2 regions of the Alteromonas sp. P256 genome follow, and region 2 is predicted to be linked to the other one. Evidence: predicted binding sites of a transcription regulator. Region 2 holds the regulator's gene; the other holds the start of a gene.
The links. Region 2 encodes LexA, which represses DNA repair genes until DNA is damaged. Its sites were predicted from a motif close to TACTGTATNNNNATACAGTA; they were not measured.
Positions count from the first base shown of each region.

Region 1 (5,841 bases), on a different contig from region 2:
CATGCTGTCGCCGCTAGCCATAGGTTATTGGGTGCTTTACGGGTCACAATACAGCAATTTATTTAACAATAGCATCGACTTAAACCTGCTTATCTTCGCCGCCGGTATCGTGACCACTGCGCCGCTATTGTGCTTTACCGCTGCGGCAAGGCGCATCATGTATTCCACCTTAGGGTTCTTCCAATATATTGGTCCAACACTGATGTTTATTTTAGCGGTTTATCTCTACGGCGAACCGCTGGAAGAGGCTAGGCTAACCACCTTTGCGTTTGTTTGGTTGGCACTGGCTGTATTTAGTGCAGACTCTATATTTAACTTTCGCAGACAGCGAATGCAAGCGCGAGCTGCTGCGCTTCAAGCGGCAGAAATTCAGGCAGCTGAACTTGAGGCAACACCTGACAAGTAGGGTATACGCGTAGTATAAGAAAGGTAGAACTCGTGGGCGTAAATACGTTAGTGTAATGAAAAACTAGCGGTTACTGATGGGTGGCGTGTAGCGCCTCGGCAAACATCACTTTGTTGCGGCCACTGTTTTTAGCTGCATAAAGCTGCTTATCGGCATCGCTGATGAGCTTGTCGATACGCTGTGTGACGGCGCCGCTCATGCCAATGCTGCATGTGACGTGGGTAGTCCCTTTGGGAAGCTCGATAGATTCATTTTCCACTACCTTTCTAAAGTCATCTAAGCGTTCGCAGGCTTGCTCAAAAGGTGTGTTAGGCAGGTAAATACAAAACTCTTCGCCGCCAAACCGCGAAATGATTTCGTCGGGAAAATAAAACTCAATGAGTGCGGCAACGGCTTTTAATACCGCATCTCCAGCGTCATGCCCATGAGTATCGTTAATTGCCTTGAAGAAATCTAAATCAATGAGCGCCAGTGCATGGTTGTCTGACAGCTGCTGGTGCTGCATGGTAACGGTATAAAAGAAATGTCTTCTATTTGGCAGGCCGGTTAAATAATCAGTATTTGCAGCGCGCCTTATTGCTTCAACGCTTTCAATGTATTCCACGTTTTGCATAACCCGGCACAAAAACTCTTCGTGACAATAGGGTATACGTAAAAAGTCGTTGGCGCCGCTTTTAATAAAGTGGGCAGACATCAGCATACCCTGGCCGCCGGCAATGCCCATAACTGCCAACTGCTCTTTTGAAAACGCTTTACGAAGACTGGCAACAAATACGGTACCGGACATATCAGGAAGCGTATTATCAGTAATAACAAGCCGAATGTGCTTGTGTGTGGATAGGGTTGTCATGGCCTCACTGGCGGTAAGGCATTCGTATACCACAAAGTTATGGCGCTCAAGTAACGACAAGGTTCTGGTTCGCTGCACTCTATTGGTACTTACAACCACAACGCCGGTAGATTTATTCTTTTCAAGACGAGATATTAAGCGAATGAGGTAATCGTAATTTTGTGCGTTTTCTTTGGGGATATAGTCAACCACATTTCTTTCGAGCACTTTGTCGCGAGTAAGGGTGTCTAAACTTTCTGTTGTGGCAATAGTGGGAATATAAGCGTCAATGGCAAAGTCGATAGCCTCGCCCTTCGGTGCGTCTGGCAATGTGTAAGCCACAATGGCACATAAAAAGGTTTCTGGCGTGTTTTGCGCAAAGCGGGCTTTGCCCTCGGTAAGCGATGTCGCGCCCACAGGTGTGAGCCCTGCACGCCTTACGAGCCTGGAAATGATCTCAAGGTTGTTGTCGCCATTTTCAATGACCAGCACATGTTGCTGCATATAGTCCAACTTGGATATAGGCTACCTTGCCGAATAATTGCTACGCTTTATCCAATTTTGCGTAGGCGAGAACTAACCATTTACTGCCAAACTCATCGAAGTTTACCTGCACGCGAGCGTGCTCGCCACTACCTTCATAATTTAGCACAATACCTTCACCAAATTTACGGTGCACTACCCGTTCGCCAAGCTTAAAACCAGTTTCCTCAAACGACGCATGAGACGTCATCTGATTGAATCGATTGTGTACAGGGCGCGAAATAGTGGACTTTAAGCGCACTTCTTCAATGCAGTCCTCCGGCATTTCACGAATAAAGCGCGACGCGGTGTGGTATTTGTCTTGGCCATATAATCTACGATTTTCTGCATAAGTGATATACAACTTTTGCATAGCTCGCGTCATTCCAACATAACAGAGACGACGTTCTTCTTCCATTCGACCAGGCTCATCATTGGTCATTTGGCTTGGGAACATGCCTTCTTCAACACCTGCCAAAAATACCAAAGGAAACTCTAAGCCTTTCGCCGTGTGGATAGTCATCATTTGCACTGCATCCTGATCTTTATCAGCTTGGGTCTCGCCTGCCTCAAGCGACGCGTGAGCTAAAAAGGCCGCCAGTGGCGTCATTTCTTCTGCTTCATCGGGCACAATAAAGGTTTTGCACGCAGTAACCAGTTCTTCCAAGTTTTCTAAACGGGCTTGCGCTTTCTCACCGCGCTCAGACTGGTACATGGCATATAGTCCAGACTGGCGAATAGCTTTGTCTGCCTGTTGTTCTAAAGGATCGTCAACGGTAGATTGCTCGAGCTCGGTAATAAGTAACACGAAGCTTTGAATAGCATTTAGAGCACGTCCCTTTAATGAAGCTTCGTTAATCAGCAGTTGGCTTGCTTGCCACATAGAACAGTTGTGGGTTCTGGCAGTGTCGCGAACCTGTGACAAGGTCTTCTCACCAATGCCACGACTTGGTGTATTTACCACACGCTCAAAGGCAGCATCGTCGTGAGGGTGACTAAGCATGCGCATATATCCCAGCGCATCTCTTATTTCTTGGCGTTCGAAGAAGCGCAGGCCGCCATATATACGGTATGCCAGCCCTTCGTGAAGCAATGCTTCTTCCAGCACACGAGATTGTGCGTTGTTTCGATATAAAATGGCGGTATCGCTAAGTGCATTGCCTTGGTTAAGCCAGTCTTTTATTTTCGACACAATAAAACGAGCTTCATCCAGCTCGTTAAAGCCCGCATACACCGAAATGGGCTCACCTTGACTATCTTCAGTCCAAAGCTCTTTACCTAAACGACCTGTGTTGTTATCGATAACGGTATTGGCTGCTTTCAGTATGTTGCCCGTAGAGCGATAGTTTTGCTCTAGGCGAATGGTTGCTGGTGATTCAAAGTCTTTTAGAAAGTGCTGAATGTTGTCTACATTCGCGCCACGCCAACCATATATAGATTGGTCGTCGTCGCCCACAATCATAATATTGTTATTATCGCCGCTGCTCAGCATGCGTAACCAAGCATATTGAATGTTGTTGGTATCTTGAAATTCGTCAACTAACACCGCGCGAAAACGACGCTGGTAGTGGGCTAATACGTCAGGGTTTTTGGCCCACAGTTCATGAGCGCGCAGCAGTAACTCAGCAAAATCTACAAGGCCTGAGCGATCGCAGGCATCTTGATAAGCGGTATACACTTCGCGCATGGTTTTTTGAATAGGGTCGTCAAAGGTTTCAATGTGCTGAGGGCGAAGTCCTTCGTCTTTGTTACCGTTGATATACCATTGAATTTGACGAGGTGGATAGTGCTTTTCATCTAAATTCATGGCCTTTAAAATTCGACGAATAAGGCGATACTGATCGTCAGAGTCAATGATTTGAAAATTCTCTGGCAGTCGTGCTTCAGCGTGGTGAGCGCGCAACAAGCGATGGGCTAACCCGTGGAACGTGCCAATCCACATGTTGTGCAGGCTTTTGCCCATGAGCGACTCTATACGACCGCGCATCTCTTTAGCGGCTTTATTTGTGAACGTAACGGCTAAAATCGAGAAAGGCGCGATGTTTTCGACTTCCATCAACCACGCTATGCGGTGAACAAGCACGCGGGTTTTGCCACTACCAGCGCCTGCTAATACCAGCGCGTTTGAGAGCGGTGCTGCTACAGCCTCACGTTGTTTGTCGTTAAGCTCATCTAGCAGTCTGGATACATCCATAGTGTGGCACCTGTTATCTTATTTTATTCACAAATGAAAAGCGTGGCTATTATGCCAGCTGACTGTTAATTTATACAGTCTAGTTTTGGCTTCTTGTGTCTTGCAGTGGCGGAAAAAACCTAATGGAATAACTAATAATAAATTGTTTAGCTAAGTTGATCGAAATCCACCGCCAGCAGGTATCACTGTCATATTGCAATTCGTCAATCTCAGGTAAACTCTACCGTTTACGCTTCGCTATTCGATATCACTGCGTCTAAGATAAATACCAACGGGAAATGCTATGTCTGTTACCTCTACGCCCATCGATTTTTGGTCTACTTTGAAACAAGAAGCAAAAGTTGTTGCAGATAATGAACCGTTATTATCAAGCTATGTTCATGCAAGTGTATTGGCGCATCATAACTTTGAATCGTGCTTGAGCTTTATTCTTTCCAATAAAATGGCAGACGACGTGATGCCTGCTCTCGCTATTCGTGAGGTATTTGATGAGGCTTACTTGTTAGAGCCTGGAATAAGTGAAGCGGCAACGGCAGACATTTTAGCTATTAAAGCGCGTGATGCCGCGGTGGGCGACTTCTTAACGCCGCTGCTTCATTTTAAAGGTTTTCACGCTGTTCAAGTTCATCGTATGGCGCATTATTTATGGATGCACGGTCGTCATCAGCTTGCTCTTTTTCTTCAAAGCCGCAATTCAGCTAGCTTTAGTGTTGATATCCATCCGGCTGCGAAAATTGGTAAAGGCGTGATGTTTGACCATGCTACAGGTATCGTTATTGGTGAGACCGCTGTAGTTGAGGACAACGTGTCCTTGCTACAAAGCGTTACGTTAGGCGGAACCGGCAACGAGTCTGGCGATCGTCACCCTAAAATTCGCCAAGGCGTTTTAGTGGGAGCAGGGGCTAAAATTCTTGGCAATATTGAAGTGGGCGAAGGGTCGAAAGTTGGCGCAGGAAGCGTGGTGCTAAACGACGTACCTCCCCATGTCACCGTCGTTGGCGTGCCGGCAAAAGTGGTGGGCCGCCCAGTGTGTCAACACCCTTGCGAGTCTATGCAGCAAAACGTGCTTGAGGATAATGTCTAAACAATATGTTTAAGCACTCAAGTTGAGTTTTTAGTTTTTAAACTAAGCCCTCAGCCTTTAATTTCAGTCCCAAGCTTAAGCAATTCGCTAAGCTTACGGGACTGTGCTCTTTTTTAAAGCATCCTATTTAAAGCGCCCTGCTTAAAACTCCCTGCTTACAACTGCCTAATTAAAGCTCCCTAATTAAAGCTCCCTAATTAAAGCTCCCTAATTAAAGCTCCCTAATTAAAGCTCTCTAATTAAAATGCCCTACTTAAAACTCCCTGCATATAACACCTTGCTTATAGCGCATGGTTTTAGAAAAAAATTAGGCTGCTATGTCTATTAACGACAAAAGTGAGCGAGTTCTGACAATGTGGATAGCGATACATGTGGCAGCACCGAGACAGGTTCGTTTCGCAGCGCCATTGGCCTGTTGCAGGCAAACCAAGCCGCCTGAAATTGAGCATTTATCGCCCCAAGTACATCTTTAATAATGTTATCGCCCACATGCAATATGTTGCCGGCGGGAATACCCAATATTGCGGTTGCTTCGTTGAACATATCCGGTGCCGGTTTCATTGGCCTAGTGGTACTGGCACGCAAAATGGTCTCAAAATAGGGCGTTATGCCTATTTTATCGGCGTTGACATTACCGTTAGTTATACCAACAAGGGGCATATTATCACTCAGTAGTTTGAGTACGTTGTGCACCTCATCATCTAAGGTTAAATCACTTCTCGCATCGTAAAAGCAATTAAAGCATGCTTCCACAGCGCTGTTTAACTCTGCGTCATCCGGTATTTCTATAGAAAGAGTGTGTGCAT
Region 1 is NZ_JAZETM010000005.1:221,826-227,666, forward strand. Features, by position in the region: gene rarD (EamA family transporter RarD) at 1-406, shown strand, start outside; gene V7R39_RS10145 (GGDEF domain-containing response regulator) at 477-1,739, opposite strand; gene uvrD (DNA helicase II) at 1,780-3,951, opposite strand; gene cysE (serine O-acetyltransferase) at 4,235-5,035, shown strand; gene V7R39_RS10160 (HAD-IA family hydrolase) at 5,360-5,841, opposite strand, start outside.
Region 1: a site for LexA is predicted at 4,012-4,031, ahead of uvrD (DNA helicase II). Genes of this name have one in related genera too.

Region 2 (5,841 bases):
TGGGTGAGTATGATTTCCACCGCCAGCTTTAACGACAATGGAAGCCTTTTTTCGGTGCAGGCGTTTTTGTTTGATACCAGCGATCAAAAATACGTGGAGGACAAGCTTAACGAGACCAATCAGCGAATGCGCCTGCTCTTAGAGGCTTCAGAGCTTGGAACATGGGATTGGAACTTAAAAGCGGATGTGAATCAGGTAAACAGGCGATGGTGCGAAATTGTAGGCATCGATTATGAGTACTACGATACAAGCTATGGATATTCCCGGCAGCTTATTCATCCCGCTGATCTCGTGCAATTTGAACACCACCTGGATGAACATTTGCGAGGTAAGACAAGCGTATTTAATACTACGTTTAGAATGAAGCACGCCAATGGTAACTGGGTGTGGGTGGAGTCTTATGGCAAAATTGTCGAAAATGACGCCATGGGGAAACCGCTAAGAGTCGCCGGTATTCACCGTGATATTACGGGAAGAATGGAGAGCGAAATCCATGAAAGGAAAAAAACGCAGCTGTTGCAGTTTATCAATAAGACGCGAGCATCTTATTTAGAAAGCAACGATCTTACACTGGCCTGTCAGACCGTACTCCCCGAGTTAATTGAGCTATCAGACAGTCAGTTTGCTTTTATTGCACAAATGCAGGATAAAGACAGTGCGCCAAAACTCTTTATTCATGCCATTTCAGATATTGTGTGGGACAGCACTAGCTTTACGCAGTACGCAGAGTATAAAAAACGAAACCTGTATTTCACCAACTTTGATAACTTGTTTGGCAAAGTTATTACAACCGGTGATGTGATTATTAGCAACACCCCCAAAACTCACCCTGCCTCTAGAGGCACGCCTAAAGGTCACCCTCGCATTAACCGCTTTCTTGGTCTTCCCATTAAGATAAAAGATGAAGTTGTGGGTATGATTGGATTAGCCAATAAGTTTGAATTTTACAAAGCGTCAGATGCAGCGTTTTTTCAGCCGTTCTTAGATGCGTTAGCCGGTTTATTCTATGCGGTTGATTTAGAAACCGCACGGGCAGAAGCAGAAGAAAAGCTGCGTATGCTAGCAATGACCGATCCCCTTACCGGCTTGTTAAACAGGCGAGCTTTCTTAGATGAATGCAATCTCATCTCCCAAACTCACCAGCAAGTCGCCATAGCCATTATCGACATAGATTACTTTAAGAGTGTCAATGACACCTACGGGCACGATGCCGGCGACTATGCATTAAAAGAGGTTGCATCAATCACTCGCTCTTTTTGCAGTGAGCATGGCGTTGTGGCTAGGTTAGGCGGTGAAGAATTCGCCATTGTGTTAGTCAACAAAACCCCAAATGAAGTGAACAGCATCTTTGAGAGTCTTCGGGAGGCTATAAACGCTACACAACTTGCTTACAAAAACGATCGAATCAGTATTACTATCAGCACTGGGGTTAGCTATACATCAGACTGCTTTGATATCGATTTTAGTACCTATTTGTCGGTGGCCGATCAGGCGCTGTACGAGGCTAAGTCAAGTGGCAGAAACCGCACCTGCTGGCAGCCAGGTTTACTTTAACTGCTTACTTGACCGCGATAGCCGTTTTTTTGTCTATGACAGCGTGTCTGCGCTTGTCATTTATGTTTAGGTGTATATACTTACAGGAACTGTATAGACAGACAGGTCTTTTATGCGCCCACTCACAGCTCGACAAACTGAAGTTTTAGAACTTATAAAATCAAACATGCAAGAAACGGGAATGCCGCCTACGCGTGCAGAAATAGCCCGTCACCTAGGTTTTAGGTCTGCTAATGCTGCTGAAGAACATCTAAAGGCACTTGCGCGTAAAGGCGTTATTGAAATTTTGCCAGGAACGTCTCGCGGTATCAAACTGACTGTTCCTATTGAAGAAGAAGTGGTTGAAGAGGAAGGATTACCGTTAATTGGTAGAGTCGCCGCTGGTGAACCTATTCTTGCTCAAGAGCACGTAGAGTCGCACTACAAAGTGGACCCTGCCCTATTTCAGCCTCACGCAGACTTTTTGCTTCGCGTAAACGGCATGAGTATGAAAGACATTGGTATACTCGATGGCGACTTGCTAGCAGTACATCGCACTACCGACGTTCACAACGGTCAAGTTGTAGTAGCAAGAGTTGACGAAGACGTGACGGTGAAGCGCTTAGAAAGACGCGGTAGAGAAGTATTACTTCATGCTGAAAACGATGATTTTTCGCCTATTAAAGTCGACTTGGCAAACGAGCCGTTTGCCATTGAAGGTATTGCCGTTGGCGTTATTCGAAACGCTGACTGGATGTAGCCTTTTATGACGTTATTATGAAAGCGGCTCAATAGCCGCTTTTTTTAGCACTTAAGTTTGTTGATATGCTTAATAAAGCTACTATTAGCTAAGACTTTCAGTGCTTATAAATATCATTAATACATTTCTATATCTGATAAAAATTCTCACACGCTTTATAGCTAATATTAGCAAGGCATTACACACTATATTGCCTTGGTCTTGTGTGAAATTTGTTCAATTTTTCGCGGTTAACGGTTGATTTTTAGAAACTAAATGTTGTTTTCCGTTACAAGAGAATCGGTGTAGTTTTCACTACAAATAACCTGACTACCCCCTGATTTACCTCGCTTCACTCTGCATCATAAAACCCACAGCTCAAACAGCGTTAGATTAAATTTTAACCATCTCATTAAATTTTTAACAGAAAAGACTAGACGGAACGCCATTATTGCGCAATTCTTATACAAGCTTTAACAAAATAATAACAATGACTTTGAATTCAATTTACAAATCGATGTATTGAGTTAATCGTTCACAAACCACTTGGTAGAGACTGCGCATAACAACATTTGGCGTTAATGGGTCTACCATTACGGAGGTGCTGAGTGAAATCACTAAAGACTGCGACTGCAAAATGGTATGCAAGTGTACCATTTTTGTTTTTTTCTCAATTCCTTTTTGCGCAAGAGGCGGCTGAAGAATTGTCTTCGCTAAACCTTAGACGGGGCGCTACCGATATAAGCGGCCAGGTGTACGATCTGCACATGCTTATGTTCTTTATTTGTGTAGCCATCGCTGTAGTTGTGTTTGGCGTCATGTTTGCCTCCATGTATCTGCACAGAAAATCCCGTGGCGCAAAGCCCGCGAATTTCCACGAAAATGTGAAAGTGGAAATTGCATGGACAGTGGTTCCATTTCTCATCCTAATCTTTATGGCCGTACCTGCAGCTAATACGCTTATCGCCATGGAAGATACATCTGAAGCTGACATGACCGTGCTAGTCACGGGGTCGCAGTGGAAATGGCACTACAAGTATATGGACAGCGACGTTGAGTATTACTCGTTACTTGCTACTCAGCGCGAACAAATTCAAAACAAATTCACAAAAACCGACAATTATTTATTAGAAGTCGATCGTCCTCTGGTTATACCAACAGGGCAAAAAGTGCGGTTTTTGATCACGTCAGATGATGTTATTCATTCGTGGTGGGTACCTGATTTTGCCGTTAAAAAAGATGCGAACCCTGGTTTCATCAACGAAGCATGGGCAAAGGTGAATGAGCCTGGCGTATATCGAGGCCAGTGTGCAGAGCTGTGCGGTAAAGATCATGGGTATATGCCCATAGTGGTTATTGCAAAAGAACCTTCAGAGTTTAACGCATGGATGGGCGAGCAAGAAGAGCGCGTTCGCCAAGCTAAAGAAGAAGAGCAACGCCTACTATCAATGAATATGTCTATGGATGAACTGATGACAGAGGGCGAGCGTGTATACAACGCAACATGCGCGGCGTGTCATATGCCAAATGGCGAAGGTTTACCGGGCGTTTTCCCTGCGCTTAAAGGTAGCAAGATGGCATTGGAAGATCAGCAAGGGCACATTGAAATAGTGCTTCACGGTAAGGCCGGAACGGCGATGCAGTCGTTCAGCAAAATGCTAAGCCTAAAAGAAATTGCAGCGGTTGTTACTTATGAGCGAAATGCATGGGGTAATAACACCGGCGACATGGTTCAGGCTAAAGATGTCAACGCCGCAGCATCAGGAAACTAGGAGCGAGTTATGAGTAAAGCAACCGAAGTAATTTCGCCAGATACCTCTGTGCATCACGATGAGCATGAGCACCACGACCATATACCTAAGGGCATTACGCGGTGGCTGTTTACAACGAACCACAAAGATATAGGTACATTGTATCTCTGGTTTGCCTTCATCATGTTTTTGGTGGGCGGCGCCATGGCAATGGTTATCCGTGCGGAGCTTTTCCAACCCGGACTGCAAATTGTCGAACCAAATTTCTTTAACCAGATGACCACGGTTCATGGGCTTATTATGGTCTTTGGTGCCGTAATGCCGGCCTTTACAGGTTTGGCTAACTGGCTAATACCAATGATGATAGGCGCGCCAGACATGGCGCTTCCCAGAATGAACAACTGGAGCTTTTGGATTTTGCCAGGGGCGTTCTTAATTCTACTTAGTTCGTTATTTATGGAAGGTGGCGGTCCGGCATTTGGTTGGACTTTCTATGCTCCGCTATCAACAACGTACAGCGGTGATTCAACCGCGCTGTTTGTGTTCTCTGTGCATATCATGGGTATCTCTTCAATAATGGGAGCGATAAACGTTATCGTCACCATATTTAATATGCGTGCCCCAGGTATGACGTGGATGAAAATGCCTTTGTTCGTATGGACATGGTTGATTACTGCGTTCTTGCTTATCGCCGTTATGCCTGTACTCGCTGGTGCGGTGACAATGGTTTTGACGGACAAGTTTTTTGGTACGAGCTTCTTCGATGCCGCCGGTGGCGGAGACCCGGTCATGTTCCAGCATATTTTCTGGTTCTTCGGTCATCCGGAAGTGTACATAATGATATTGCCCGCATTTGGTATTATTTCTCAAATTGTGCCAACGTTTTCCCGAAAACCGCTGTTTGGTTACGCCTCTATGGTATACGCAACGGCGTCGATTGCACTGCTGTCTTTCGTAGTGTGGGCTCACCATATGTTTACCACGGGTATGCCGGTATACATGGAAATGTTCTTTATGTTCGCCACCATGCTTATCTCTGTGCCGACGGGGGTGAAGGTATTCAACTGGGTAGCCACAATGTGGCGAGGCTCGCTGACATTTGAAATGCCAATGATGTTCGCTATTGCGTTTATCGTGCTATTCACTATTGGCGGCTTATCGGGACTCATGCTGGCGATAACACCGGTTGATTTCCAATACCATGACACTTACTTCGTGGTTGCGCATTTCCATTATGTATTGGTTACTGGCGCGGTCTTTTCCATTATGGCGGCGGTGTATTACTGGCTGCCTAAGTGGACGGGCAAGATGTACAACACCACGCTGGCAAAATGGCATTTCTGGTGCTCGTTAGTATCGGTAAATGTGCTGTTTTTCCCCATGCACTTTGTTGGATTGGCAGGTATGCCACGCCGAATCCCAGACTATGCACTTCAGTTTGCCGACTTTAATAAGTGGATAAGCCTAGGCGGTTTTGCCTTCGGTTTATCACAACTTATTTTCTTAGCACTATTGATTAAAGCATGTAAGAAGCAAGGTGAACCAGTATCGGCTCAGGTGTGGGACGGTGCAGAAGGACTCGAGTGGGAAATACCTTCTCCAGCCCCTTACCACACATTTGAAACACCCCCACTAGTGAAGTAAGTATGAAGTGAGAATTGGACTTAGTGGTGCAAGGGGGCGACATGTTTTACTCCCCTTGCCCGCCAAGTGATTCAGGTCTCAACCGGAGGCGAAGTGTATGACGCAAGCAAGTGCAAACAATAAAATGGTCGTGAAATTAATTGCCATTGTTATTGGTATGTTTGGATTCGGCTT
Region 2 is NZ_JAZETM010000006.1:100,527-106,367, forward strand. Features, by position in the region: gene V7R39_RS11010 (sensor domain-containing diguanylate cyclase) at 1-1,554, shown strand, start outside; gene lexA (transcriptional repressor LexA) at 1,667-2,293, shown strand; gene coxB (cytochrome c oxidase subunit II) at 2,881-4,044, shown strand; gene ctaD (cytochrome c oxidase subunit I) at 4,054-5,667, shown strand; gene V7R39_RS11030 (cytochrome c oxidase assembly protein) at 5,765-5,841, shown strand, end outside.